One region of the Thalassotalea atypica genome, then DNA from elsewhere that is predicted to be linked to it. Evidence: predicted binding sites of a transcription regulator. Region 1 holds the regulator's gene; each other region holds the start of a gene.
What was found. The regulator FNR, encoded in region 1, switches genes on or off when oxygen is low (the NO sensors DNR and NnrR bind a similar motif). The targets are predictions, from matches to a motif close to TTGATCTAGATCAA.

Region 1 (10,430 bases):
GAAAACAGCCCGTTCTGTATTATTTAATCAGGGGCTTATTACTGCCATTGCGAACCCTAAAGGTTGGGCATTTATGGTGTCCTTGCTGCCCCCTTTTATTAATACCGATTACCCCTTGGCGAGCCAATTAAGCTTGTTAATTTCGATTATTCTATTATCAGAACTAGTGTGCATGACACTTTATGCAACGGGGGGCAAAACTATCGGTAAATTGCTCACCCAGAAAAACAACGTCAAACTGCTTAATAAAATATCCGGTAGTCTGATGATTTTGGTTGGTATTTGGCTGGCATTAAGCTAGTTCATATCAAATTAACGAAAAGTTGTTAAATCAACAAAAAATGAATGTTGAGTTAACTTATCATTATTTTCACTATCAATAATAAAAATAATCTTCCATTTCATCTTAGCCAACGAACAAGAACCAAACAAAACCTGAGCATTAAACACACTAGCTTCTTCTTGTGCTGTTGCTTGCTTTACAAAAAATAACGGGATTTTTCCCATGAACATATCGACACCTTCCATGTGTGCTGAGATCTTAATTATTTCATGCTCGCCAAGGTAATTCACATACAAATTGACTGGTGTTTCAGCTTTAGGACTCTCTTGATCAAAGCTAATAAAAAAGCGACCTTGAGGGGTGTCGACTGCACAAGTTGATTGAGACGAAATACATTTAGGTTCAATAGTTTTAACAGTCATTTCATCTTTCGAAAAACAGCCTGTTAAAGCAAGTAAAAGCAACACCATAAATATGCGTTTTTCAACTATTCTTTTCATTATTGTAAAAAATACCTCATTTTCGTAAATCTCTGTCACAAAGCTGTAATAACCCTAAAATTTTTATTGATATAAAACAGGTTTTGTTTCCAATTGTAATGACTTCTTGATTGTAAATCATTATCATGCGCTCGAGTTGGAAACTCTCTGATGTAAAGCACTTCTTTTTGGTCTATAACTTACTATGGTAAATAGGTTATTTATCGAACAATTTTGCATCAAAACTGAATTTTTAATTAAATAATTATAACTGCGGAATCCATAACATGAATCAAGGTAATACATCAGCAGTAGACTACAACATGAACGTTGTACGTCAATTTACTGTGATGACTGTCATCTGGGGCATCGTTGGTACGCTAGTTGGTGTCTTAATCGCTGCACAATTAATTTGGCCAGCATTAAATTTTGAGACCCCATGGCTAACCTACTCCCGTCTTCGTCCGTTGCACACCAATGCGGTTATCTTCGCATTTGGTACTAGTGCGTTATTTGCTACTTCTTATTACGTTGTTCAACGAACGTGTAAAGCGACACTTTTCGGTGGCAGTTTAGCATCGTTCACGTTTTGGGGTTGGCAAGCCGTTATTGTTTTAGCAGCAATAACACTTCCTATGGGCTACACCTCAAGTAAAGAGTATGCGGAATTGGAATGGCCAATCGATATTCTCATCGCTGTTGTTTGGGTCTCGTACGCTATCGTGTTCTTTGGTACGTTAATTAAGCGTAAAACGTCTCACATCTATGTAGCAAACTGGTTCTTCGGTGGTTTCATTATAACGGTTGCTGTACTTCACATCGGTAACTCGATGGTAATTCCTGTCTCTATGATGAAGTCATATTCATTGTACTCGGGTGCAATCGATGCGATGATGCAGTGGTGGTACGGGCATAATGCCGTTGGTTTCCTTCTTACTGCTGGTTTCTTAGGTATGATGTATTACTTCGTTCCTAAACAAGCTGAACGTCCGGTTTATTCTTACCGCTTATCAATTGTTCACTTTTGGGCACTTGTTTCATTATACATTTGGGCTGGACCTCACCACTTACATTACACCGCTCTTCCTGACTGGGCGCAATCAGTAGGTATGGTAATGTCTATCGTATTATTCCTTCCTTCTTGGGGTGGTATGATTAACGGTATCATGACGCTATCAGGTGCGTGGCACAAGCTTCGTCACGATCCAATTCTACGTTTCCTAATTGTTTCATTGTCTTTCTATGGTATGTCTACATTTGAAGGCCCAATGATGGCGATTAAATCAGTTAACGCTTTATCTCACTACACTGACTGGACAGTAGGTCACGTTCATTCAGGTGCATTGGGTTGGGTTGCCATGGTATCTATCGGTGCAATGTATCACTTAATTCCAGTGTTATTTAATCAAGAACGTATGTACAGCATTCGTTTAATCAACATTCACTTCTGGATGCACACAGCGGGTATTGTTTTATATATCGTTGCTATGTGGATTTCAGGTGTTATGCAAGGTTTGATGTGGCGCGCAGTAAATACTGATGGTACGTTGACTTATAGCTTCGTTGAAAGTCTAACCGCTTCGTACCCGTTCTACTTTATTCGATTCTTAGGTGGTGTGTTGGTTGTTGCTGGTTTCTTACTAATGGCTTACAACATGTTCAAAACCATGGGTGCTGAAAACGGCAGCCTTAAGAAAGTAGAAGCGGCTTAAGGAGTACCCTATGCAAAATAAACATGAAAAAGTAGAAAAACACGTTGGTTGGTTCTTCACGTTTACTATCTTAGCGATAAGCTTAGGTGGCCTAGCTGAGATCACACCGTTGTTTTTCCAAAAAGAAACTACACAACCTGTGACTAACTTACGTCCATATACAGCGTTGGAAATGGAAGGTCGTGACATCTACATCCGTGAAGGTTGTAATACATGTCACAGCCAAATGATTCGCCCGTTTCGTGCTGAAACCGAACGTTACGGTCACTATTCTGTTGCTGGTGAACACGTTTGGGAACATCCATTTTTATGGGGTTCAAAACGAACGGGTCCTGATTTAGCCCGTGTTGGTGGTCGTTATAGCGATGACTGGCATCGTGCACATTTAATCGACCCTCGTTCAGTTGTGCCAGAGTCCAATATGCCTTCATTTAAGTGGTTAGAAGAGAACACATTAGATGGCAAGCTTACCGCTAAAAAGCTTGAAACATTTAATTTCTTAACTAAAAACCGTAGTCATAAAGACGCGCAAGGTAATGCGATTCCCCTTTATTCTTCAGAAGATATTGCTAACGCAAAATCAGACGTAGAAGGTAAAACGGAAATGCAGGCATTGATTGCCTACTTGCAGTCACTTGGTCATGCGTTGAAATAATCATGATGGACTATGGAACAGTTAGAGGGCTAATCGCCCTTCTAATATTGGCACTTTTTATCATTATTGTGGTTTGGTCATATAGCAAAAAGCGTAAAACATCGTTTGATGACGCCGCTAACTCTATTTTTGAAGAAGACCGCAATAATAAAGATATAAACGAACAGGAGACTAATAATAATGTCTAGCTTCTGGAGTATTTGGATTTCCGTTATCACACTAGGTTCATTAGTAGGTTGTTTTGTCCTATTGAAATGGTGTTTGAGAAACTTTGCTGGCGTAGATGAAGGTGAACCAATGGATCACACTTTCGACGGCATTCAAGAATTGAACAACCCACTACCTCGATGGTGGAGTATTTTCTTCTTAGTAACCATTGTTTGGGGTTTTGTCTATCTTGCACTTTATCCTGGATTAGGTAACTTTGCTGGCTTATTAGGCTGGAAAAGCTCTAACCAAGATGTGATGACACTTGAAGACTCAAAAGCACAAAGCCTTGCTAATTTGCAAGCAGGCTCTGGCGTATTAGTAGAATATGATCGTGAAGTAGCACGTGCTAACGAAAAATACGGTCCTATTTTTGCGGCATACGCTGAGCGTGATATTGCAGACTTAGCCACAGATGAAGACGCACTTAAAGTAGGACAACGCTTGTTCTTACAAAACTGTGCTCAGTGTCACGGCTCTGACGCACGTGGTACCACTGGTTTCCCTAATCTAACGGACAACGATTGGCTGTATGGCGGCAGTGGTGCTGATATCAAACACAGTGTATTAGCAGGTCGTAAAGCAAATGGTATGATGCCATGGAAAGCAGCTTTAGGTGGCGATAACGGTGTTAATGACGTGGCAGCTTATGTATTAAGCTTAAGTGGCCGTAGCGCTTCAGTTGGTGATGCACAAGCCGGTAAAGAAAAGTTTGCCATGTGTATCGCTTGTCACGGTGACAAAGGCCAAGGTAGTGACGCAATGGGTATTGCCTTAGGTGCCCCAGCACTAAATGATAATATTTGGTTATACGGTGGAAGTGAAAAAGCCGTTCAGCAATCTATCCGCAATGGCCGAGCAGGCGTAATGCCAGCTTGGAAAGATATTTTGGGCGAAGAGAAAGTACACGTTATTAGCGCGTATGTTTACAGCTTATCTCAAAAATAACATCTTATAATTAAGCACTCAAAAGCCTTGTCTTAGCACAAGGCTTTTTTATTGGTATTTTGAGATAAAAACGATAATTAAGTGCTCAAAAAAATGGTTCAGAGTTGATAAAAACAGTACAATATCGCCACTATCTCATTGCGTATATTTTTAAATGAAAACTCCTTGGTATAAAGAGCCCTGGGCTTGGTTAGTCTTTTTTCTTCCATTCTCTGCAGTTGTAGCGGGTATTGCCACTTTTATTATTGCTAATAATGATCCTGATGACCTCGTAGTTGGTGATTATTATAAGAAAGGTAAAGCAATCAATTTGCAACTTTCAAAAATAAAGCACGCACAAAAACTTGGTATGCGTTTTTCGTTGAAGCTTATCGACAATGAGCTTGTTGTTGTACCAACCGGTATTGAAAAAACCTTCCCATTGCTCAATGTTAATTTCTATCATCCAACCCAGGAAGAGAAAGATTTTTACCTTGCGTTAACGCCTGATGGTAATGGTCACTTTAGACACCAATTTGAACAATCGATTAGTGGCAAATGGAAGTTAACAATAGCGCCATTTGAAAATCACTGGAAAATAGACTCAACGATCACGCTACCACAATCTGAGTTTATTGAGATTAAACCGACACCTTCCGCTGCAAACTAATGGTTAACCCTTGCTACCACTGCGGTGAAATAGTCCCTAAAGGCATTTCTCTGTTTGTCCTTATTGATAAACACAATCGAGAAATGTGCTGCGTCGGCTGCCAGGCGGTGGCGCAGACAATCGTTGATAATAATTTAACGCAGTATTATAAATACCGAACTGAGCCAGCTCAAAAAAGTTCACCTTTAGTGCCTGAACAGTTGAATAAGCACAAATTGCTTGATGACGAAGTGTTGCAAAACGAATTCACTCATACTGAAAATGAATTCAAAGAAACGATACTCACTGTCGACGGTATCAGTTGCGCAGCATGTGCTTGGTTAATTGAAATGAAGGTTTTGCAGCTCGACGGCATAGCAAAAATATCCGTTAATGCAACAACTCAACGGGCCACGGTAAGATGGCATGAACAACAAATAAAGCTCAGTGAAATTTTGGCACAAATCGATAAAATCGGTTATCACGCCCTGCCCTTTAAAGCCAGTACAGCAGAAGAGCTAAACCAGGCAAAAGCAAAAGCTTTTATAAGGCGATTAGGTATCTCAGGCATACTCATGATGCAAGTAATGATGATTGCATTTGGTCTTTATTTCGGTGCTTTTTCCGATATGTCTGAGCACAATTTAGTTTACCTGCGCCACGCCAGCCTAATCTTAACGATACCCATCATATTTTACGGGGCCCTACCTTTTTATGTTGGCGCTATAAACGCATTACGTTCGAGACAGTTGTCTATGGATGTGCCGGTTTCCATTGCCATACTATTAGCCTTTTCAGCCAGTGCATGGGCGACTATCAGTCAACAAGGTGAGGTCTATTTTGAATCAGTATCAATGTTCACATTCTTGCTGCTGATAGGAAAATTCTTAGAATTTCGTGCTCGCTCACGTGCCGCGCAGGTTTCGGCTAACTTATTAAAACTGATGCCGATGACCGCGACCAAATTAGTCGATGAGAAAGAACAGTTCATTGCTGCTAGAAACCTAGTAAGAGCCGATGTTGTGATTATCCGCCCTGGTGAAACCGTACCCGCAGACGGCGTAATAGTTAATGGTAAAAGCCAGTTAAATGAGGCTATGTTATCTGGAGAGCAGCTTCCTATTGAAAAAGCAATCGGTGATAGTGTATTTGCCGGTACAATTAACGGCGACGGCAATTTAACCGTTGAAGTAAAGCAACCTGGTTCAAATACGTTTTTAAGTCAACTGATCCGACTGTCAGAATCTTCACAAGCGCACAAACCTAAAATCGCCAAAATATCAGACAAAATAGCCCAGTACTTTATCGCGGTCATTTTACTTACCGCAATTGGTACTGCCATCTACTGGCAACAACATTTACCCAGTGAAGCGTTCTGGATCACACTCTCCGTGCTGGTTGCGACTTGTCCTTGTGCTTTATCTTTAGCGACACCAACGGCATTAACATGTGCCACAACTCGCTTAAATAAAGAAGGCATCATGGTAAAATCAGCACATGTGTTGGAAACAATTCCAACGATATCGTGTTTTGCTTTTGATAAAACCGGCACTTTAACCTATGGTCAATTTACTATTTCCAACGTAGTAATAGAAAATCCGTATTTCACAAAAAACCAGCTATTATCGTACGCTGCTGCACTAGAAAGTCATTCTGAACATCCTATTGCAAAAGCATTTATTGAACACAGAGATTTTTCAATCAATGCACGAAATATAGAAGTTCACCCGAGCAATGGCATTAGCGGTATCATCGATAATAAAACCATTAAAGTGGGTAAGGCATCATGGTTACTTGATGATATCAACTCCCCTTACCTAGACAGTCAGGTTGTCATACTCATTGACGACCAACTTGCTGGTGTAATTTACCTTTTGGATGCTATCCGTGATGATGCAAAAACGTTGTTGAATTCATTAACTCAGCAGAACATTGAAACCATGATGCTCTCTGGAGATAATAAAGCAGGTTGTCAGCGTGTTTTTGACGCACTCAGCCTAAGCAGTTTTAATAGCGGTTTATCTGCCCAACAAAAAATGGAAATCATCCAAGAAAAACATCAAGGCGCTATTGTCGCCATGGTCGGCGATGGCGTAAACGATACGCCTGTATTTAGCGCTGCTCATGTTGCTATGGCTATGGGCAGTGGTACGGACGTCGCAAAATCAGGGGCAGATGTTATATTACTAAACAACAGGCTCTCATCTATCTCCTTGCTGAGTAAAGTGGCTAAACTCACTAAACGTGTTATTTGGCAAAACTACCTTTGGGCATTTGGCTATAATGCGCTGGTACTACCACTAGCTGTTTCAGGGATGATTACCCCTTATATGGCGGTAATTGGTATGTCAGCCAGTTCTATTTTGGTTATCACAAATTCATTAAGATTATTAAAAGCATGAGTGTAATTTACGTTTTAATTCCAGTTGCTGTGTTGCTAACAATTATTGGTATTTATTTGTTTTTTTGGGCCGTAAAAACTGAACAATTTGATGACCTAGAAAAAGAAGGTTTAAGTATACTGTTTGATGATGAAAATAATGACGGCCCAGGTAAAAATGAATCAGAAAAACTATCAGAACACCCTGATAGCAAAAAAAAGTAAGAATAATCGTAACTGATTTTATCAGTCCATTTTAGGTTAAATGTAAAAGCCATTTGCCCTACAAGAGACTTCGCGACATGAATATAGATTTTTTTTCTGCTTTTATCATTGGTTTATTGGGTAGCGGACATTGTATTGGCATGTGTGGCGGTATCACCAGCATGTTGACCAGCGCGATGCCACAAAACAAGCGTAAACCCAGTGCTATACTGGTTTTTTCGTATAATATTGGCAGGATCCTTTCTTATACATTAATTGGCGCAATTGCCGGATTTACTGGCTCATTAGCGATACATTCTTTAGGTTTTCCATTAACCATTTTACGGGTTTTGGCGGCCTTATTCCTGATATTGCTTGGCCTGTACATGGGGCAATGGGCAATGATACTGTCAAAACTTGAAACCCTAGGTAAACATTTGTGGAAACATATATCGCCACTTAGCCGTAAGCTAATTCCTGTAACTACTCCTTCTAAAGCACTGTTACTAGGTACATTATGGGGCTGGCTACCTTGTGGGCTCGTCTACTCAACATTGACTTGGTCGCTAGCAAGTGGCAACGCGTTAAATGGTGCAAGTATCATGTTTGCTTTCGGGCTAGGTACACTGCCAGCGCTCGTTACATTGTCCTTTGGTTTTTTCTCAATTGGAAAGTTAGTCAAAGATATTAGATTTCGCCAATTCATAGGTTTGTCACTAATTTGTTATGGAATTTATAGCTTACAGGTTGCCTATAGTGCGTGGTTTTAATATCATGTGTACTTGCAAATGCATTAATTAATTGGAATCGAGAGCCAATGCCTCAAAAATCGTGTGATGCTAATAATCATATCCATTGTCAAAATTGTAGCATCAGTGAATTATGCTTACCGTTTTCACTAAATGAGCAAGAACTAGACACATTAGATAACATTATTGATCGTAAGCGACCTATTCGTAAGAATGAGAAAATTTTCGCCGACGGTGAAGAACTGCATTCTCTATACGCTATCCGTTCTGGTACATTTAAAACCTATACCATAGACGCAAATGGCGAAGAGCAAATTACAGGATTTCACTTAGCAGGTGATTTACTTGGTTTCGACGCAATATCAAACACAGAACACCAAAGTTTTGCTCAAGCACTTGAAACCGCAATGGTCTGTGAAATTCCATACGATACACTAGATCAACTTTCTGATTCTATGCCATCTTTAAAGCGTCAAGTACTTCGTTTAATGAGCCAGGAAATTCGCACTGATCAAAATATGTTGTCGTTGCTAAATAGAAAAAATGCCGAACAACGCTTAGCTACCTTTATCGCGTCACTATGTGATCGTTATAAAGAACGTGGATTATCTTCTAAAGAATTTAGATTAACCATGACCCGCGGCGATATCGGTAATTATATTGGTCTGACGGTAGAAACCATTAGCCGATTATTAAACCGCTTTCATAAAGAGGGTTTAATTGAAGTTAACGGAAAACTGATCACTATTTTAGATAGAGACAAGCTGTACAGTACAGCGTTGCTTTAATTTAATATTGCTCAACACTTTTCATCACTATTTTTCCATACTATGCTATTAATGACGCAATAATTTATTGCGTCTAAATGTTGATTTAAAACAAATTATTGTTTTTATGCCTGTTGCATCATGGTTATAACAGGCTCATAACAGTAATGAGAGGCAATCATGGAAAAGTATCAAAAAATATTAGTTGTAATCGATCCCACTGTTGAAGACCAAAAAGCATTGAAGCGTGCTATACACATGGCAAAATTAACAAATGCTTCTGTAACTGCTTTTTTAAGTATCTTCGACTTTTCATACGAAATGACCACCATGCTTTCTAGTGAAGAACGCGAGTCGATGCGTCAAACAGTAATAGATGATCGCGCACAGTGGATCAAAGATATTTTAGCTGACATAGAGCTTGGTGACATTAATATCAACACTCAAGTTGTTTGGCATAATCGCCCCTTTGAAGCTGTCATTGAAAAAGTAATAGACGATAGCTATGACATGGTTATTAAGGGTACCCACCAACACGACAAGCTCAAATCCGTTATATTTACCCCAACTGATTGGCATTTGCTACGTAAATGTCCTTGCCCAGTATTACTGGTAAAAGACCATAGTTGGCCAGAAAATGGCAATATTATTGCTGCCATCAATGCTGGTAGTGATGAGTCAGAACATCAATCACTTAATGACAAAATCACGGAAGAAGCTATCCACATAGCTGGACTGATCAAGTCTAATGTACATTTAGTTAATTCTTTTCCTGGCACGCCTGTTAACATTGCCATTGAAATTCCAGAATTCGACGCAAGTCAATACAATGACACTATGATGCAGCACCATAAAGACTCTATGAAGGTGCACGCCGAGAAATTTTGTATTCCAGTAGAAAACACCTATGTAAACGAAGGTCTACCTGAAGACATTATCGAGAGCCTTTCAACACAACTTGATGCTGAATTAGTCATCCTCGGCACCATTGGCAGAACGGGAATTTCGGCAGCACTTATTGGTAATACAGCAGAACATGTTATTGATAGACTCAACTGTGATGTTCTAGCTTTAAAGCCGCAAGGCTATAAATCCCCATTACAATAAAAAGGCGGTTAGCACCGGCAATAATTATTAACCAATAAATGCTTACTCTTTCTTGGCTTCCTATACGATACACACACTAAGTCGTAGGAAGCCAATAATTGTCTCTTTTCACCCAAATAAAGCTTATAGCTATTTTTTACTTTATGAGCTAATCATTATTTTAGGTTGATAATATCAAATTTTAACCACTGTAACGTTAACTCTGCAACCGCATTATAGAACGAACCATTATCGTGTTTATTCACTTGGCTGACAAAATCACCGAGCCAAGTCATGAGATAGTGCTCTATAAAATCAAGCTGCTCCTTACG
Region 2 (10,430 bases), 2.2 Mb from region 1:
CTCTGTTTGAATTAACCGCTTGATAAGGCAAAATTATCGACTCATTTAAAGATGACTTTGCCAACTGAGGCTGAAATGTACGGTTTCTTTAGGTTGTATACCATTCAAATTTTGATAAATAGGCGCACCAACCTCGAGAGTTAGTACTTGAGTCCCTAAGTAAATGTCACCACCAACAACCAGATTTATTTTTTGTCCACCATAATTGTGAGGGTTTGTTATGCCAGCAGGGTAAGGAAATTTGGCATGCGGCACTGTAATTTCGTCGTCTTGGCCAAATATATGTCCCCAATCTTGAAACACAACCTTAGCTAAAGGATGAAAATGTTCGTTGACATACCATTTATTCCATACAGAGACTGCAAATCGATTACCTAAGCGATAATCCCGATCGTTCTTGCCCATCCTCGTTTTCGCAAAAACATTAGCGCCCCAACTATAGCCCACTTTGTCTTCGATATAACTGATACCCACAGGGATATCCCAAGTACCAGAGCCCAATTGCATTGTATAAGGCAGCTGCTGATTGCCAGGAGCTCTAGGCGTATCTCCTTGTTCATCAATGGAGCCGGATGGAAATGAAAGACCAATAGAGTAAGAAATACGTCGACGTTCCCAACTACCAATTAGACCTGAGTAATTCACCGTAATATCACCTATCCCGTCTGAACTAATATTAAATTCATCATAATTGGGGACAATACTTTCATGATCGGTACTTTGTTCTATGTAGGGAATGCTAACACTAATATTTTGATCTGCACTTAAAAAGTAACTGATATTAGCGATATAAGTCTCTTGTGAAATTACCGTCGGTAACACCGGGAAATTCTCAGAGGTTCTTTGTTCATGCTTTTCGAACAAGACGTCCTGATCGCTTATTTTAGAAGAACCCTCTAAGTAACCATCTAAGTCGGAACGTTTATATAAAAAATTGAACTGCCAAGTACTGTAGGTTTGTGATTCCATTTCATCAGTTGATAGCGCAAATAATTCTTGTAGGCTTAAATCAGCCATCTCGGAGGGTGTATTAGCATATGTTGCAAGCGAAGCGTTGAGGCTGATAACAGTCACAAAAACGACCCGAATAAGAGAAAAAAATATAGATTTTGTCATGATTAAAGTAACCTCAGCGCTCAGTTAACAACGACGCATACAGCAAAGCAACTTTGCTTTCTTATTAAGATGATTATGCTGACTAAACTAGCATATTTTGTTAAGCGAGTGAATAAAAGCTACGGGGTATCCTCCCCATCAGTGCTGAGTTCTAGATAGGGGGATAATCACTATATATGATACTGCCATAAAACTATTTTGCGTAACTGACCCTTACAGGCAGAGTTAAGATCTGCTTCCCTTGATGCTTCAGCCATAAGTAAATTGCACTAAAGATCACCATTACCATCGTCAAACTGACCACTGCAAACAAGGTGTTTGTTGGTAGTTGAGTGACTTGGTAAACAAAAGTAGAGACGAGGTAGGCGAATGTAAAGCTCCAAAGCGCTGCAAATATTGCCCAGCGGTTGCCCACTTCATTTTTAATCGCGCCCATTGCGGCTGCACACGGCGTATAGAGCAATATAAATAATAGATAGCTAAACGCACCAATTTGACCGGCAAAAGCGTTTTGCATTGCGGTATAGGTAGTAACTTCAACTTCTTGCTCTTGGGCAGCGACGGCTAAATCTGAGACATCACCAACATCAACTCCCAACGGATCTTCTGGGACAATACCCATTAAGTTCTCTTTTATGCTTCCCGTTGCATCGGTCCAAATATCGCCAAAATTAAGATCATCGCCACCGTCTGGCTTGGTTGGAGAATATAAGCTGTTAAATGTCGCCACTAGCGCTTCTTTAGCAAATATCCCCGTAATGATACCTACGCTTGCTTGCCAGTTTTCTTCTTTAATACCTATAGGCGACAACAAAGGTGTTACCACTTGAGCCCCTTTTGACAATACAGAGCTGTCTGAATCATGATGGCCAAACTGTCCATCAGTGCCTAACGAATTGAAAAAGTTTAAAAAGCAAACCACCAAAACAATTGTTTTACCGGCCCCCATGACAAATGATCGAGTTCGGCGCCAAACTCGTCTAATCAATTCAGTAAGCTGTGGCATTTCATAAAGTGGTAATTCCATGATGCTAACCGAATTTGAGCCAGACAATACCGTTATTTTCAACAGGAAACCGGTGAAAATGGCCGCTGCAATACCTATTAAATACAGCAAAAACACTATATTCTGCCCAGACTCAGGAAAAAACGCCGCGGCAAATAAAGCATAAACAGGCAACCTTGCCCCGCACGACATGAACGGTGACATCATAATGGTCGTAATTCGCTCTCTTTCGCTATCAAGCACACGGGCAGACATAACCGCCGGAACGGTGCAGCCGAATCCTACAATAAGCGGGACAAAGGCTTTACCTGGCAGACCTATTTTGTGCATTACATTTTCAACGACAAAGGCGGCACGTGCCAAATATCCACTGGTTTCAAGTATTGATAAACCAATGAATAAACAGACAATAACAGGAATGAACGTGGCCACAGTTTGAATACCGCTACCAAAGCCTTCAACTATTGTTAAAGACCATGCTGGCATGTTAAACGGTGCTAATAACTCTGCTGGGTACTCGACAAAAATTGCACCGGCTAAAATATCGAAAAAGTCTATGAATGCACTACCGACATTGATAGCAAACATAAATAACAGATACATCATCAGTAAGAACACAGGAATCCCCATTAACGGATGAAGTACTATATTATCGATACGCTCGCTTAGGCTTTTTGCTTCACTTTTTGAAATTGTTGAGGCCAATAAAGTTTGTTCGACAAAGTTATATCGCGCCTGCATGATTTGCATCACGGTGTCATTATCTTGTGCACAATTTGAGCACTGAGTTGTTAACGAACACTCGATATCCAATAAGCTTTGCTCATTTTGTTCCAAGTTGTTTGCCAAAGACTCAGGCAGAGCCATCTTAGGCGGTAACTTAGAACAAGTAGGCATTACAGTTAGGGCTTGAGCAATTATCTCAAATGAAGAAGGTGCGCGACTATCAAGCTCCATCACAGGGCAGCCTAATTCACTGGTCAATTTTTCAATGTCTACTTTCGCAGCTTCTTTGCGATCAGATTTACTCAGCACCACCAACATTGGTAAACCAAGCTCAAGTAATTGGGTTGTCAAATACAGCTGGCGTTGTAGCTGAGTTGCATCAACCACATTAATAATACAATCAATTTTTTCTTGTTGCAGGTAGTCATGCGTGATCGATAGATCGCTACTTTGTTGCTGTCTTTTTGCTAAAGAAGGCACTCCAGGAATATCAGTAAAAATAACTGATTCACCATTAAATAGAACGGTTTGTTGTTTTACCGAGACTGTAACGCCAGCCCAATTACCCGTTTTTTGCTTGGTGCTGGTTAGTTGATTAAATAAGGTGGTTTTGCCTGAATTGGCAAAGCCTGCAAGGACAAACTTCTTTGACATATCTATTACTCTGCGTTGATTTTATGCTGGCTCAACACAAATTTGCGCCGCTAAGGCATGCTGAATACTAATTTTAGTGCCGTGTAAATAAAACGCTACTGGCCCTTTAAAAGGTGCTGCGTTTGCCATTTCAACTTCTACATTAGGAACAAAGCCTTGTTCCATCAATCGGCTAGCGAGTGCAAGATCTTTTGGCAACGCGGTAATACGTGCGCGTTGTTTTTTTTGTAAATTAGAGAGGGTCATATATTAACCTTTGAAAAACTATCGCTATTGATAACGATTCTCATTTATATTACTAGCTATTGTTTTGATATTCAATCATTACAACAAGTACTCTTGATCTAAAACAAACAACATTAACGCGTGACGTTTTCCCTATTAAAGAGTGACAACTGGTGATCATTCGCACAATGTGTCAGAGTATATGCTCTAACTAATAATAATATTCCGATATCTATCATGACAGTAGAGTTAATATTGCAGCTCATCGCACTTGGCACCTCCGTAGGGTTTATGGCGGGTTTATTGGGGATCGGTGGTGGTGGCATTTTTGTCCCCGTATTGACTTCCCTTTTTCTCGCAAACCACGTTGAAAGCACATACGTTGTTCATTTAGCCCTTGGTACATCAATGACCACCATTGTAGCCACTTCTTTATCGAGTATGTTGGCGCACAATAAACACAAAAACGTCCTTTGGCCGATAGTAAAGAAGATGGTTCCTGCGATTATTGTTGGCGCATTCATCACTACCTTCGTCGTTGTGTATATTAATTCAAAAGCACTCGCCCTCTTTTTTACTATTTTTATGGCTTATGTATCTTTCAAAATGGCATTTGGCGGTAAAAAACCGCTATCAGCTGAACATGCAAAACAGGCCTCGATGTTTCCAGCCTTAGGAATTGGCAGTATTTCGACTTTAGTTGCCATTGGCGGAGGTTCGCTCACTGTGCCCTATTTGGTCAGTTTAGGAAATGACATTAAGAAAGCGATTGGTACATCCGCGGCGATTGGTTTTCCCTTAGCAATTGCAGGCAGCTTGGGTTACTTAATCAACGGCTGGAATATTGAGGTAAGTTCTTCGTTGGAAAATAGCGGCATCATTGGATTTGTCCATTTACCTGCAGTGGTTATTCTCTCAATATGTGGTTTTATCAGCGCACCGATAGGTGCAAATTTTGCCAATAAGCTCCCTATGGCCACGTTAAAAAAGATTTTTGCAACTTTATTGCTAGCCCTTAGTATTAAAATGATGCTTTCGGTGTTCTAAGTGAATTTACTATCTTTATAGCAACCCTGATACAAATAGAAGTAGAGCCACGCCTTGTTAAATCTAATAAAACCGTATATTGCAAGACTATTGACCAGTGACGCCTTGTTAAACACTAAGAGATTGATATTTCACTATAAAAGGCAGCTGACAAAGTCACCTAAAATAGTGATTGTTTGTCTACGTATTGATGATCCTTATAGCTATCTTTTACTTCAAGTGTTAAAGACATTTCAAGCAAGGTTTAATCTTTACTATCAATTTAAAATTGTGCATGAAGTGCAAAAGGCCATGTACCCTGAATACCCGTTATGGCAAAAAAATGCCTTTAATGATGCTCAATACTTATCAAAGTTGTTTAATCTTTCCTTTCCAACATCACCGTTAAATAGCAACATAGAGACAAAAGAGTTCTCGTGCCGACTTGTTGCACTAGAACAGGACTCTACATTTATAGACAAAGCCCTCACCTTGTTCGACCATTATTGGCATGGCAATGACACAGAGCTTCAACTTGATGAGAAATCGTCGGAAACTCTAAACCTACTTGCTGATCAGCTTCTGGAAAACGAACTTGCTCAGAAGAAGAAAGGTCACTACCTTTCTGGTAGCTTATATTTTGAAGGTGAGTATTATTGGGGTCTGGATCGACTACATCATTTAGAAAAGCGGCTACTCCAACAGTTAAAATCCAATAGCCAACCACTTTTTTACTTTCATCGCGATCAGCACGTTTTGGCGTTCAACCACGGCACGGTAACCAAGCAATCGAAAATCGACTGTTTCAAGGCAAAACCCATCGAAGTTTATTGGTCACTTAGGAGTCCATATTCTTATATTGGCCTAATTAGAGTTATTAAACTAGCGGAGCATTACCAAACGCCTTTAGTCATTAAGCCTGTTTTACCTATGGTAATGCGCGATTTACCAGTCCCTTCGGCTAAAAGATCTTACATCTTACATGACGCGAAACGGGAAGCTAAAAAATATGGTATACCGTTTGGCTTTATTGCAGATCCTTTAGGCAAAGGTGTTGAACGATGCTATGCACTGTTTGACTACGCAAAAACTGAAGGAAAAGAAATCAATTTTTTGAAAAACTATGCCACTGCAGTTTGGACACAAGGAGTCCAATCAGATACAGATAAAGGACTGAAAGCAATTGTTGAAAAATCGGGTTTAGATTGGCTTCATGCAAAACAGATCGTAAAAAATCAAGAGTGGCGTCAGTGGGCTAATGAAAACCTTGCAGAGCTTTACGCACATAACTTATGGGGTGTGCCCAGTTTTATATACAATAATCAATCGGTCTTTGGGCAAGATAGGCTTTGGCTCATAGAACAAAAGATAGTAGAGGATTTATAGTGTTGATGGGGTAAACCAGGGCGCATGTTTTGCCAGGCGAGCACCAAAACACCGATGCTCAATTTGACCAAAAAGCAGTGAATATGCCCACTTCTTTTATAAATGAAGAATTTACTAAGACTTAAAAATTAGCCTAACCAACTGATAGTAAAGAGCTATGTTAGATTGGTATCAGTATTGCTGCTTTGAGAAAAAAATTAAAGGGAGCTTATCATGGCTGAAGCTATCATTGCGGCGTCAAATAACAGCACAAATCTAAACACTTTTGCAAAAAAATCATTAAAACATAGTGCACAGATATGGTTTTTCACCGCCATTGTTGGCCAACTATTTTTTGTTTACTACCTAGTGAGCTTTTATGGCATATCTGCCATAAATGGTAATCTTGAACAATGGAATAAAGTACTGCCACACGGTTATGTACCTGGCGAAATATGGGGAAACATCGCGGTTATCATTCATATATTATTTGCTATTGTCATGATCACAGCCGGTGCCTTACAATTTATTCCACAAATACGCCAGCGTGCACCAAAATTTCACCGTATTAATGGGCGTGTTTACTTGAGCTTAGCTGTTGCATTGTCAATTACTGGTGTATTTATGGTGTGGACTAAAAACGGTGTCGGCGATTTATCACAACATATCAGCATCACCATCAACGGGCTTTTAATTCTAGCCTTTGCAGCGCTCACTGTTAAATATGCAATAAAACGTAAAATTGACATTCACCGCCGTTGGGCATTGCGATTATTCATGGTTGTTAGTGGCGTGTGGTTTTTTCGCGTTGGCTTAATGTTCTGGTTGCTTGTCAATGGTGGCCCAGTAGGATTTGATCCAAAAACCTTTGCAGGACCTTTTTTAACTTTTTTGGCTATTTCACAATACGCAATTCCACTACTTGGTGTTGAACTATATGTGCGCGCTCAAAAGACAAAAAATAATGCAATGGTACTTAGTACATCTTTATTTATCATCTGTTCAACAATTGTTATGGGCATTGGTATTTTTGGTGCCGCGATGGGCATGTGGTTGCCAAGGATTAGTTAATCGTATCACGCAATTTGATCGTGAAAATAAATACCTTTGACAAAAGGTGTTGGCAGTGTCTACCATTGCAAAGCTTTCAAACGAAAATAAACACATTTTGATAACTAATAGAAAGTGCATAAGAAATATGGATTGCTATGCACTTAATGTGACTTAAATTAGCCTAAAACAAACAATTAAAAGGAATTAATAATGTCTAAACAAATCGCACTGCTGTGCGGAATGTTGCTGTTTACCATGAAAGTGGTTGCAGACACTCAACAACCCTATATTTACTATGTGAACTTTCCCGTTACATTACTCGAGTCAGAAATAACGGTTTCAGCGCAATATCGATTACCAAGAAATATCGAAGAACCGATGCCGGCGGTCGTTATTCTTCATAGCTCTGGTGGCATAGACCGTACCGGAAAATTCTACGCTAGAAAATTAAATAGAGCAGGTATTGCCACATTAGAGCTGGATATGTGGGCAGCAAGAGGCTTGCTCGGCGGCACACAAAATAGGCCAAGTTCGGTTCAAGAAACCATACCAGATGCTTTTGCAGCATTAGCTTACTTAGCTAATAAACCGGAGATAGATAGTGAAAGAATTGCTGTGCTTGGGTTTTCTTGGGGCGGCGTTGTTTCATTGCTATCTGCAACTCAGCAGTATGCACCAGCTAATGACTTCCCATACCAATTTGCCGCTCATATTGCACATTATCCCGTCTGTTGGGCATACAATTTTCTTCCCGGCTTTGAGCTTAATAATTTAACTGGTGCACCTGTGCTCATCCAAGCTGCCGAATTTGACGATTACGATCTGCCGGATACTTGTGAAAACCTAGTTGACTCACTCTCCAACGAAGATCGCGAGTATGTCAGTTTAAATATGTATAAAAATGCTTATCACGCATGGGATCGACTAGAGCAAGAATTAGTGGTTGATGATATTTTTGCGCACCTTGGCCAAGGCGGAAGTGTCACCCTTTCACCGAACCGAAAACAAGCATTTAAATCTCGGAAAAAAGTCCTCAAGTTTTTGAAAGCAGCATTTGAACAATAAACACAAAGCTATATGGTTAAATTGTTTTTTAAAAAGGTGCAGCAACAGCACCTTTTTTTTCATACATTTAACCAAACGGCAGACACTAGAATAATAATTACTGTCTTGGCTCATTTATCTTATTTGTTAGGGAGTCATGACGGCTATCTAGTGCCAATTCGTAAGCCATGTCGAAACTGTTCACCGCTTCAACAGGATAATCAGGAACAACCCCCTCACCTTCCCAGTTTGATTTGGTTACTGGATGTATTGGCATCGCGATTGGCACGTTGATACTGATGATGTCGTTTACTTTTCTCTTGTTTGAAATCAAAGCAACACCCATTGTTTTTTCACCAACAATCACCGCTTTGTCCAAATGTTTGAGTGTGTAACTTAAGAACTCACCTGAGCCCGAAACAAAGGCAGAAGTTAAGATAAAGAGCGGAAAGTTTTGCTTGAAAGCTGTTGAACCTAGCCCTGAAATTGGTACTAAGGCCTTTGTTTTTCGCTGTTGTTCATAGAGAACATCAGTTAACACCACGTCATCATTTACAAAGTAGCTCATTAAAAAATGGACTAGAGAGTAAGAATCTCCTTCTGCTGACCTTATATCAATGATTATCGCAGTCGTGCTTGCCAGTTTTTCCAATGCACTGGCGGCTTGCAGCTCTGCTGCTTGGCTTTGATAAAAGTGGTGAATTTTCAAATAACCAATATTACCCGCCAAGATGCGGGGCACTTCAATGCCGTATTCTTGAGTATTTGCTTGCATGCCAATTACCGGAGCATGACTCAGGGACAAGGCTCGTGTTGACGGCACTAGCTCTAAATAGCCATCACCACTAACGCTACGCATCAACATACTTAGCTCTTTAATAACAGTACTGGCGTCACTAGAAAAATTTTGTGAATACGTACTGATTTTTTGATTTAAGCGTTTAGCGATGATTTTAGTTTTTTCCGGAAAAAGATATTCTTGTTCTAGAACATCAATGACACCACTTATTGTTTTCTTAACATTTACAGCGTCAACTTCTGGAGAATGGGTATTATGCTCAGACGCATTTACGTAATTGCAAACAGCGCTCGTTACAAATAATAAACACCATAATATTACTGTTAATTTATTCATCTTATTCCTTTCTTTTTGAGTGCAACTATCTTTCCCGCAAAAAATTAATTTCATCGGGACACATTGAAACAAAAGAAATTAAGACCTGTATTTAACGTGAGATTTATACTGCAAATTACTTGTCCGCCCATCTGATACCTTATATCGAGATCGGTATTTAAGCATTTGGAACCAAGGAGGTGCGAGAATTGGCAAGAGATAGTAGCGATAATTAACAGTTATCACGAGTAGAAAAGATAAAGTCATCACCAATATATAGTCGATGGCTATTTGATGGCTGTGATTAAAATGTGCTGCTTGATTAATACGTAACGTCACACCGTCAGTTTGAGCTAACGTATTCGTTGTATCTTGCATGTGTGTAGAAGCAGAGATTACTGACAACGTCGGCGATAAGTTTATAAATTTGAACGTGACAAGCCCAGCGAGTAATATCACCACCAATAGTGTCATTAACCCAGTAAATAAACGTTTAAACTCAAACACAGCTTTCATCGCCCTAGTATCTCGCCTACTTAGTGTATCATCACCAATACCAAAAAACATAAGCTATGTGCTGTCCTATTTTACTACGATAGCACGAAGACAGAATTGCCTAATTTGATCTAACAATTCCGCTTCACGTTCCTCAGCAATGGGCTGAGACAATGGCCTTATTAACACTTCAGCAATAATACCAACAATGGCTGTAGCAGCCAGTGAGCTTGATTGGTCGACAAATTCTTTATTGATGATACCTTCTTGAATCACTTGTTCAAAAATGACTGCATAGGCCGCGCGATATTTCAGTCGTTCACGTTCAACATTTGGATGAACAGGTTCGAAAATCAAAGCATAGGCTTGTTTTTGTGCATGCATCGCGCGCCGTGAAAAGGTAACAATCGCTTTTTCTAAGCGAAGCCTTGCGCTACCTTTTTCTTTGGCGATATCAGCAATTATCGACACTTCTTTTTCTGTAGCAAGTATAAAGACTTCCTGACAAAGCGCCGCTTTTGATTCGAAATACTTGTACACCGTACCTACGGCAATGCCTGCAGCTTGAGCTAAAGATTCCATAGTTAAGTGATTAAAGCCGCCCAA
Region 3 (10,430 bases), 510 kb from region 1:
GAACATCTTGTTGATTTTCATATGAGGCTTTGCAAAGAATTAGAAGGTATTTCCGGCGATGAATCACGCTTATCATTGCTAACGGAGAATATTGAACAAAGCAAAGCATCATATAATGACGCATGTAAATTGTTAACTCAATCGAGACGAAATGCCGCAAGCGATATCAGCAAAAGAATCACCCTCAGTATGCAAGAACTAAATATGCCTCATGGCCAATTCGATGTTGCTGTCGAAGAAGATTCAGCAAAAACACTCTCACTCAACGGCGCAGACACCGTATGTTTTAACGTGAGTATCAATCCTGGCCAAGCACTCGAAGCAATGCATAAAGTGGCTTCAGGCGGTGAATTGTCTAGGATTAGCCTTGCCATGCAAGTAATATTGGCCGATAAAATAGTTTCTCCAACTTTGATATTTGATGAAGTCGATGTAGGCATTAGCGGACCAACTGCCTCAATGGTGGGTGCAAAACTACAAATGCTAGCAAAAAACACTCAAGTTATTTGTGTCACCCACCTGCCTCAAGTAGCGTGTAAAGGTCATCAACAAATGTTTGTTGCTAAGTTAACCGATGGCGAACACACCGAAACAAGTGTTACGGAACTAAGTGAAGGCGCGCGCATCAAAGAAATTGCACGTCTGCTTGCTGGCGATAAAATCACTGAAAACAGCTTAGCTAATGCGCAAGAATTATTGGCAAGCTGAGGCACTAATAATTAGATATAAATTAAATTGCACTTTTTTTTGTATCTCACGCTCGGCTTGGTTATTATCCCTGTTCACATGTTGTAGGAAGATTAATTTTAAATGTTACATAGAAGTTTAATACTCGCTTTAGCGTTAAGTGTTTCAGCGTGTTCAAGCTGGGTTTATCGCATCGACATACCCCAAGGCAACTATCTTGAACAAAAAGATATTGAAAAATTGCAAGTAGGGATGACCAAGGAGCAAGTAAAGTATGTACTAGGTAGCCCTGTCGTTATCGACTCTTTTGAAAACAACATATGGCACTATGTGTATCAGTTTAAGTCGGGACGTAATGAAAAATTTAATGCACGTAAGGATTTTGTTGTTCGATTTAAAGATAACTTATTGGTGTCAGCCGAAGGTGATTTTGAGCTGTCAGAGAATTTTAATACACCTTACGAAAATTAATTTTTAGTATCGTTGTTTGTCCTGAAGTAAGTGTCGATTTACTTCAGGACTACGTTATTTAGATTAGTTAATAAGAGCTAATTAACTAAACATCGTTCTTGCACTCTCATAAATGCTCTTGAATTCATCTGAATCCATAAAACTTTCACTTTCAATCACCCCTTTAGAAACAAAACTTCTTAACAAGGCTTCTTGCGTTGCAGGATTTTTGAAGACTCCGTGATAAATAGCACCAGCTCGAATGAAATCCAAGTAATGTGCCTCGCTTGGCAATACCGTTAAATCACTCCACTGCCTTACTATTTCAGTAAATTCGTTGGAAAGCCCCCAAGCAATTGTCACTTCAGCGCCTATTTGATTTGCTAACTTAATGATTGCTTGTTGAAGAAAGGAAGGATTGGCAAACACATCTGGGTGTTGCTCTGCCTCTGTTAATATAGGCAAAATACCGATATTGTGGACCAAGGCAGCCAATGTTAACGTATCTAATGCTAACGGAGAGTGTTTATTTTTTTGTAAATAGCAAGTCATTAAAGCTATTGCAACTGAAGAAACGTCTACCGTTTTTTGCCAAGACTTTTTCAAATACATCGAAATAACATCATTTTCCGAAATAAATACTTGTTCTACAGCCATGGCTGTTGCAATGCTCTTTATTTGCCTTAAACCGATTCGAGTCACCGCTTGACCTAAGGTCTCTACTTTCACGGAGCGACCTAATATTGCACTATTTGCTACTTTCAACATTCCCAAAGATAGTGCTGGATCTTGGTTTATAATATCACTCATAGCATTAAGATTAATCTCAGGGTCATCAGCAGCATCCCGCACTTTTAATGCAATCTCTGGCAAGGTGGGTAAGACTAAAGCTTCTTGTTTAATTTTTTCTACCAAAATGGTGTACAGCGCATTCTCAGCTGACATATAGAACCCTTATTATTAATATTTGGTACTTCTACTTATAAACGTAGCACAAAACCAGAAATACCATAGAAAATTAATGTGATAGCAAACAAACATACGCCGGTATAAGCGGCTTATGTTTTGATATACAACCAAGTCACAAGTCAACATCAACACTCAACTCATATCTTATTAGCCCGAGCTTTACCGTCAATTTTGATGCAAATCAAGTACAAGTTAATTACTTTGCACTATTGATTGTACTGTTCAAATAAAACACTAAAATGACCCCCTTTTTGAATTTTTAGTAAGTAGTAATAATTTATGATTAAACCTGAGTTGCTCTCTCCTGCTGGTAGCCTTAAGAACATGCGTTATGCGTTCGCATATGGTGCTGATGCAGTTTACGCTGGCCAACCCAGATACTCTCTACGAGTACGCAACAATGAGTTTAGTCATGACAACTTACATCAAGGCATAAATGAAGCGCATGAGCTCGGTAAGAAGTTCTACGTCGTTAATAATATTGCACCGCATAACAGCAAACTGAAAACCTTTATTCGTGACTTAAAGCCTATTATTGACATGAAACCAGACGCGATGATTATGTCAGATCCAGGCTTAATCATGATGGCAAAAGACGCCTTTCCAGACATGCCTCTGCATCTCTCTGTACAAGCAAATGCGGTTAATTGGGCAACGGTTAAATTCTGGGAGCAACAAGGTATTGAACGTGTCATTTTATCTCGTGAATTGTCATTAGATGAAATAGAAGAAATTAGACAACAATGCCCAGACATTGAAATCGAAGTCTTTGTTCATGGCGCTTTATGCATGGCTTATTCTGGCCGTTGTTTACTTTCCGGCTATATGAACAAGCGAGATCCTAATCAAGGCACATGTACCAACGCTTGCCGCTGGAACTACAATGTTCACTCTGCCACCGAAAATGAATCTGGTGATGTCATTCCAGTAAAATCGGTTGAAGAATTTAACCCACAAGAGGGTAATAGCTTCGATGATGTGGTTTTATTGCAAGAAGAGCATAAACCTGATGAATACATGCCGGCATTTGAAGATGAGCACGGCACTTATATCATGAACTCAAAAGATTTACGTGCGGTTGAGCAAGTTGACCGACTTGTAAAAATGGGTATCCACTCGCTGAAGATCGAGGGTCGTACAAAATCATTTTACTACTGTGCTCGCACTGCCCGCGTATACAATGAAGCCATATTAGACGCTATGGCAAACAAACCATTTAATCCAGCACTAAATCATGAATTAGAGCATCTTGCTCACCGTGGTTATACAGCTGGTTTTTTACAACGTCACAAACAGGGCGATCTTCAAAACTACGATTACGGTTATTCAAAAAGTGACAGCCAGCAATTTGTTGGTGAAGTATTGGGCCGTAATGAAGAAAATGGCTTGATTGAAATCGATGTGAAAAATAAATTCATGGTTGGTGATGAGCTAGAACTAATGACTCCATCTGGCAATCAATCTTTTGTCTTGACCTATATGGAGTCCTCAAAAGGCGAATTAATCAAAGACGCTAAAGGATCAGGTCATAAAGTCGCTATTTCATTAGAAACAAGTAAAGACTTGGCTTACGGCGTGTTAATGAGAAAACTAAACGCCGACGAAAATACAAGACATCCATTCGCCCAAAATCAGAGCTAAATAATGGCATTGTTGATTGAACATGATTGCATCAACTGTGACATGTGTGAGCCAGAGTGTCCGAATAAGGCGATTTATTTTGGTGAAGAAATTTACGAAATAGATCCCGATAAATGTACCGAGTGTTTAGGGCATTATGACGAACCAACGTGCGTTAAAGTATGCCCGATTAATTGCATTATCCCAGATCCTGCTCACCCCGAAGATGAGCAGAGTTTACTCAAGAAGTTTGAATTACTTTACGGTTAAATTGCTCAAAGAATTTCGATTACTTTGAGGAAAATCACGTCACCCGTTTTATACAGAAAACGGGTATTTGATTGCTTCGTGATGTTCATACCCTTCAATTGAAAAGTCGTCCATAGTGACCCAAGTTTCTAAATCTTCAAGTGACTTTATTTTCGGATTAATAAGTAGTTTAGGCGATGCGTATGGCTCACGTTTCAACTGAACGTTTTTCATCAGCTCAAGCTGATCTTCGTAAATGTGTGCATTAACTATTTTATGATACGCCTTACCGGGTTTATGGCCAGTGATCTGAGCCACCAATGCGAGCAATACAAAAACTTGAATTTGATTGAAATTCAAACCCAGCGGCACATCGCACGATCGTTGATAGCTGGTTAAGTGTAACGTATCACCTAACAACGAAAAGTTGTGAGTATGCATACAAGGCCTCAAACACCCCATGTGAAACTCACCAGGATTGTAAAATGACAATATTTCACCACGATCATCAATTCCATTAGACAAGTTGTCGATTAACTTTCTAAATTGATCAACATGACCACCGTCAGGCTTTTGCCAACTTCTCCCTTGAACACCATAAACTCTGCCCATATCATCTTGGCCTTTACGATGTTCGTTATTAAGCCACCAATCATTTTCATTAGCATTAGCATCCCAAGTTTTAGTCCCTAAGGCTCTAAAATCAGCTGCATTGTCATAGCCACGTAAATAACCAATTATTTCGGCAATTGCAGATTTCCAATAACTCTTTCTAGTGGTGATCATCGGGAATTCATTATTAGCTACATCATACGTTAAGTCAGCGTCAACCACAGTTAAGCAGCGCTTACCTGTTCTGTTATTTTCTATCCAAACACCTTCATCAACAATGCGCTGGCATAGTGCTAAATATTGCTTCATTTAGAATTTCCCTTTATTGCAGCTTTGGCTTGAATGTTTGCGCCCCAAATAATAATAACAATGCCGACAATCACCATGGGTAGACTTAGAATCTGTCCCATTGAAATGTTGGCAAAAATAAAACCTAAATGTGCATCTGGTTCTCGGAAAAGCTCGACTATAGTTCTAAACACACCATAACCAATCAAGAACACACCAGAGGCCAAGCCAAGTGTTCTTGGTTTGCGCATCAATATGAATAAAATGGCGAAAAGTACAACGCCTTCAAGCATAAATTCGTATAATTGAGAAGGATGCCTAGGCACTAACAATGGGTCATTGGGAAATACAACACCCCACGGAACATCAGTTTGACGCCCCCATAATTCAGCATTGATAAAGTTACCAATACGTCCCATCCCTAAACCAATAGGTACAAGCGGCGCAACAAAGTCGCCTACACTTAAAAACGCTTTATCAGTCTTTCGCGCAAAAAGATAAACGGCGGCAATAACCCCTAATAGGCCACCATGGAATGACATTCCACCTTGCCATATCTTTAATAAATATAACGGGTCGGCAATAAAATAATCGAATTGATAAAATAATACATAGCCGACTCTTCCACCTAAAATAACGCCTAAAAATCCATAAAACAAAAGATCGCTTACTTGCTCCCTTGTCCAAATACCTTTGCTTTTATCAGCAGCTCTGTTTGCGATATAGAGCGCTGCAACAAAACCAATAAGGTACATCAAGCCATACCAGCGAACTGCCACAGGGCCGACACTAAAAATGATAGGGTCGATCTGAGGAAATTGAATAAATGATTCAGTCATTAACATTCCAAGAAGTGATAATTATTCTTATATAATAGAAGAGTGAATTAAGAGGTAAATTATGCCTAATTGAGTGTCAAATAGCTACGACCACAACATTTTAATCGCTACCAAAATTAAAAAAACTGCAAAGCCTTTTTTCAATGTTCTAACAGGCACATTAGCCGCCATCTTTACCCCCACACGGGCAAATAATGAAGACGTTAAACTGATGCCAGCTAATGCGGGCAAATAGATATAACCAAGACTCCAATTAGGCAGTAATACTTGATCAAGCCCAGTTATCACATAACCTATCGAGCCAAACAGTGCGACAACTAAACCACAAGCCGTTGCCACGCCTATAGTTTGTCTTAATTGCATCCCAAAATAGCTTAACGCAGGTACAAGAATGGCACCACCAGCTATCCCCATCAAACTTGCCATGATGCCTGTAAATAAGGCTATTGACTGCAAGACGCCAATTGATGGCATTTCTCTTATCTTAGGTTTTCGAATGGACGCCAACATGTAACTTGCTAACAGGATGACCGCTGTAGCAAAAATAAAGGTCAGCGTATCACTAGATAACTTATCCGCAATAAACGCCCCTATCAACGCTCCCAACGCAATCACAGCCATAATTTGACGGGTAATTGACCACGGAATATTACGATTTTTATGATGAGCTCTGACTGCAGAAGCAGAAGTTACGACGATTGTCGCTAAAGACGTACCAAGTGCAACAGGCATGAGGATGTCGACAGGTACCCCTACTTGTGGCAGTAAATAGACCAATGCTGGTACAATAATTAAGCCACCTCCAATACCAAGCAAGCCCGCTAGAAAACCAACGAGAGCACCTAATACCAAACAAGCGATAAAGAAGCCTAACAACATATTATTTTATCTACCAAAACTACATCCCAGCACGAACAAATCCGCCTAAGTCAAGTTGTTCTAGCTGTTCGTTTAAATAATTATGCACTTGCTTAGCAGTGCTGAGAGTAAGCGCATGGGACAAAATTATTTTCGCTCGCTGCAACTCTACATGACGAATGACCCATTTTACCCGAGCTACGTTTTGCGCATTCATACTTAATTTATCATAGCCCATTGCTAATAATAGCAAAGCTCCCGCAGGTTCACTCGCCATTTCACCACATAAACTTAATGGGACTAAGTATTTTTGAGATTCTTGTGCAATAAAATTTAGCGCGCGCAGTACTGACGGATGATAGAAATTATACAGTGCTGATACTCTTGAGTTGTTACGATCAACTGCAAGTAAATACTGAGTTAAATCATTACTACCAACAGAAAAGAAGTCTACCCGATGAGCTAACTCTTTTAGCTGATAAATAACTGCTGGCACTTCAATCATGATGCCTATTCGAGGGCGAGGTAATCTTTTATCGCTGTTTTCAAACAACTCGTCGTTGAGTTCGTAATAGGCTTGGTTAATTAACCTTATGGCGTCGTCAACTTCAGTAATATTTGAAATCATGGGCAACATGATTTCCAAATTATTATAATGTTGATTTGCCCGCATCATTGCCCTCACTTGCAGCAAAAATATCTCTGGGTGATCTAAGGTAACTCTGATCCCACGCCAGCCTAGAAATGGGTTTTCTTCCGCAATAGGGAAATATGGCAGTGCTTTATCGCCGCCAATATCAAGTGTTCGCATCGTCACTGCATGAGATGGAAACGTTGCCAACACTTCTTGATACCAAAGAGTTTGCTCATGTTCAGATGGAAAACAACTGCGGTTCATGAACGGAATTTCCGTACGATATAAGCCAATACCTACAGCACCTGAAGATTGAGTATGTTCAACTCCAGCGCTTAAACCGGCATTTAATAATAATTCAATGGCTCTCCCGTCTTTGGTCACACTAGGCAAATCGGCAACCTTTTTAACCATATTGGTCAAAGCGGTTTCTTCTTGAATTAAATGGCGATATTCACGTTTCAACGACTCACTAGGTGTAATAAATAAATCACCACTGTAACCATCAACAATCGCATCTTGAAAATTCAACTGGCTCAACGGCAAAGATTCTACGCCCATGATCGCGGGCACACACATAGCTCTTGCTAGAATAGCGGCGTGAGAGTTATTTGAACCTGACAAGGAGACAATCGCTTGCAAACCATGGTGTTGATATTCCGCTAACATTGACGCCGTGACATCATTCGCAACTAAAATAAACTCTTCCGGTAATTGCTCATCACGCTGACTTTGCTCCTGCAAATTGAACAAGATCCGGTTACCTAAATCACGAATATCACTCGCCCGCTCACGTAAATATTGCTCTTCTAATGCTTCAAACTGGACAGCGTAATGATCAATCACCAATTTCAACGCACTTTCCGCGCTCCAACCGGCTTTTATTTTCTCTTCAACTTCGTTACCAATATTGGCGCTATCAAGAAGCTGTTTATAGACTTCAAAAATATCCAAGCTGTCATCAGACACCACCGCACTTAACTTTTGACTCATCGAGTTAAAGTCAGCTCGTGTTTTCAATACCGCGTCTTGATAACGAATATTTTGCTCTCGGCTCGCGTACACTTTTTGTAAGCGTAAATTAAGCAAGTCGGCCTTAGGCTGAATAACCACCATTTGTGCCAGAGCGACGCCAGGAGATCCTGCGATGCCTTTAAGTTGTTTGGAAGATACATTGTCATTGGAAAAATATTGAATGCCACTGGCGCTTGCCACTGTTACTGCAATTTGTGCGGACAATGTCACTAAAAACGCTTCTTCATTCTCACTAAAGTTGCGAGCTTGCTTTTGCTGAATAGATAAAATGCCGATGACTTTACGTTGATGAATGATCGGCGTACCAAGGAAGGCATAAAGATCATCTTCTTTAACTTCAGGCGTATGTTTATAGTGGGGATGTGCTTTCGCATTTGCGATGTTAATGGGCTCTTCTCTTTGTCCCACTAACCCAATCAAGCCTTCATTAAAATTGAGTGTTGTTTGGCCTAACGACTCTTTCGATAAGCCGTCGGAAGCAACGAGTAAAAAATGCTGTTTATGGTAATCAGACAAGTAAACAGAGCAACAATCCGTATCCATCGCCTTTTTCACCTGTGAGACCATGCGTACCAAAGCGACATCTAATTCAGGTTCTTGGCTGAACTCTAAAACAATACGGCGCAATGTGGTTAACATGAAAATCCTTAATGAATAAGACCGATAAAATTCGGTTTAAGCTCCTTGAGATGGCCAATGAAGGTTTCAATGACCCTAGAAAATGACTCCTAAAAGGAAAACAAAATTAAAAGATATCGCTAGACCCAATAATGACTAGATCAGGTCAGCAATTTCCATACATAATAATAATCAGTTTCTACGTCGTCTTCGATCCGGACGATGAAATGGCATTGCCACTGAGGCAAACTCTTTCATCACTTTACGATAAACATCACGCTTAAATGAAACAACCTGTCGAACCGGGTACCAGTAACTTACCCAACGCCAATCATCAAATTCAGGATGAGATGAATGCAATAAATCAACCGCAGACTCTGGCGCTGTCAATTTAAGTAAGAACCATTTTTGTTTTTGCCCGATACAAACCGGTTTGCTGTCGTGTCGTATAAATCTCTTCGGTAATTTGTACCTTAGCCAATGTTTTGTTGTTGCAACTATTTTTACATGTTCCGGTTTCAAGCCCACTTCTTCGTACAACTCGCGATAAAGTGTTTCTTCTGCCGACTCACCATCATCAATACCGCCTTGCGGATATTGCCATGAATGTTGCCCAAAACGTCTTGCCCAAAATACTTGTCCCCTGTCATTGATTATTACTATGCCGACATTGGCTCGATAGCCTTCGGCATCTATCACAGGAACTCCTGACAAATTAATTTTTATATACTTTGATTCTTCCATAATCTTAGCGCCCTAGCAAACAGATCCTTCGATTATTTTTTCAAATATCAAAGATTAAGTTACAATGGCGATTAAAACAGACCATTACTCATACAATTGACTTCTATAAACATTCCACAATCAGAAGCAGAACTCACTGCACGTGCGCATGCTCTTTCAGGCTTAACATTAGGTGAAATCGCACAACAACAAAATATTGAAGTTCCTCAAAACTTGCTTCGAGATAAAGGCTGGACTGGGTTGCTATTAGAACTCGTTTTAGGGGCAAGCGCCGGCTCGAAACCTATTCCCGATTTCCCTGGATTAGGCATTGAACTTAAAACTCTGCCTATCAACAAACAAGGCAAGCCGCTAGAAACAACTTTTGTTTCTGTCGCCCCTTTGACGGGATTGATCGGTGCGCGTTGGGAAAACTCTCACGTTAAACACAAACTCTCACGCGTGCTTTGGGTGCCCGTTATTGCCGAGCGCCATATTCCGGTGAAAGATCGTACTATTTGCACACCGTTTTTATGGTCTCCATCTATAGAAGAAGAACGACTTTTGGCGGACGATTGGCAAGAACTCACTGACATGATTGTGCTAGGTGAAGTGGAAAAAATACATGGTAAGCACGGACAAGTGCTACAATTACGGCCTAAAGCTGCAAACAGCAAAGTAAAAACCGCCGCATTTGACAAAAATGGTAAACCATTTCAAACCTTACCGCGTGGCTTTTATTTAAAAATTCCTTTCACGCAGATGTTGATTACAAAAAATCTGATTATCTAAATATACAAATCAAGCGCCAGCGTATACTCTTAATTAAATCATTACCCAGACGTTAA

Region 2: QUE03_RS02215 (FeoA family protein) is a predicted target of FNR. The motif match lies at 3,842-3,855, and genes of this name have one in related genera.
Region 3: trhP (prephenate-dependent tRNA uridine(34) hydroxylase TrhP) is a predicted target of FNR. The motif match lies at 2,278-2,291, and genes of this name have one in related genera.

Annotation. Positions count from the first base shown of each region.
Region 1 covers NZ_AP027364.1:2,654,180-2,664,609, forward strand. Annotated here, with positions in the region: gene QUE03_RS12135 (LysE family translocator) at 1-301, shown strand, start outside; gene QUE03_RS12140 (hypothetical protein) at 313-783, opposite strand; gene ccoN (cytochrome-c oxidase, cbb3-type subunit I) at 1,050-2,474, shown strand; gene ccoO (cytochrome-c oxidase, cbb3-type subunit II) at 2,485-3,129, shown strand; gene QUE03_RS12155 (cbb3-type cytochrome oxidase subunit 3) at 3,135-3,317, shown strand; gene ccoP (cytochrome-c oxidase, cbb3-type subunit III) at 3,310-4,284, shown strand; gene QUE03_RS12165 (FixH family protein) at 4,439-4,933, shown strand; gene QUE03_RS12170 (heavy metal translocating P-type ATPase) at 4,933-7,314, shown strand; gene ccoS (cbb3-type cytochrome oxidase assembly protein CcoS) at 7,311-7,517, shown strand; gene QUE03_RS12180 (sulfite exporter TauE/SafE family protein) at 7,595-8,266, shown strand; gene fnr (fumarate/nitrate reduction transcriptional regulator Fnr) at 8,314-9,033, shown strand; gene uspE (universal stress protein UspE) at 9,193-10,119, shown strand; gene torD (molecular chaperone TorD) at 10,275-10,430, opposite strand, start outside.
Region 2 covers NZ_AP027364.1:463,112-473,541, reverse strand. Annotated here, with positions in the region: gene QUE03_RS02225 (hypothetical protein) at 46-1,116, opposite strand; gene feoB (ferrous iron transport protein B) at 1,310-3,502, opposite strand; gene QUE03_RS02215 (FeoA family protein) at 3,524-3,748, opposite strand; gene QUE03_RS02210 (sulfite exporter TauE/SafE family protein) at 3,965-4,774, shown strand; gene QUE03_RS02205 (DsbA family protein) at 4,829-6,139, shown strand; gene QUE03_RS02200 (DUF2306 domain-containing protein) at 6,353-7,189, shown strand; gene QUE03_RS02195 (dienelactone hydrolase family protein) at 7,382-8,236, shown strand; gene QUE03_RS02190 (S41 family peptidase) at 8,334-9,350, opposite strand; gene QUE03_RS02185 (hypothetical protein) at 9,429-9,896, opposite strand; gene QUE03_RS02180 (TetR/AcrR family transcriptional regulator) at 9,912-10,430, opposite strand, start outside.
Region 3 covers NZ_AP027364.1:3,162,260-3,172,689, forward strand. Annotated here, with positions in the region: gene recN (DNA repair protein RecN) at 1-708, shown strand, start outside; gene QUE03_RS14585 (outer membrane protein assembly factor BamE) at 811-1,158, shown strand; gene QUE03_RS14590 (HDOD domain-containing protein) at 1,240-2,082, opposite strand; gene trhP (prephenate-dependent tRNA uridine(34) hydroxylase TrhP) at 2,386-3,747, shown strand; gene QUE03_RS14600 (YfhL family 4Fe-4S dicluster ferredoxin) at 3,751-3,996, shown strand; gene QUE03_RS14605 (thymidylate synthase) at 4,045-4,896, opposite strand; gene lgt (prolipoprotein diacylglyceryl transferase) at 4,893-5,714, opposite strand; gene QUE03_RS14615 (sulfite exporter TauE/SafE family protein) at 5,799-6,593, opposite strand; gene ptsP (phosphoenolpyruvate--protein phosphotransferase) at 6,613-8,880, opposite strand; gene rppH (RNA pyrophosphohydrolase) at 9,052-9,558, opposite strand; gene mutH (DNA mismatch repair endonuclease MutH) at 9,700-10,374, shown strand.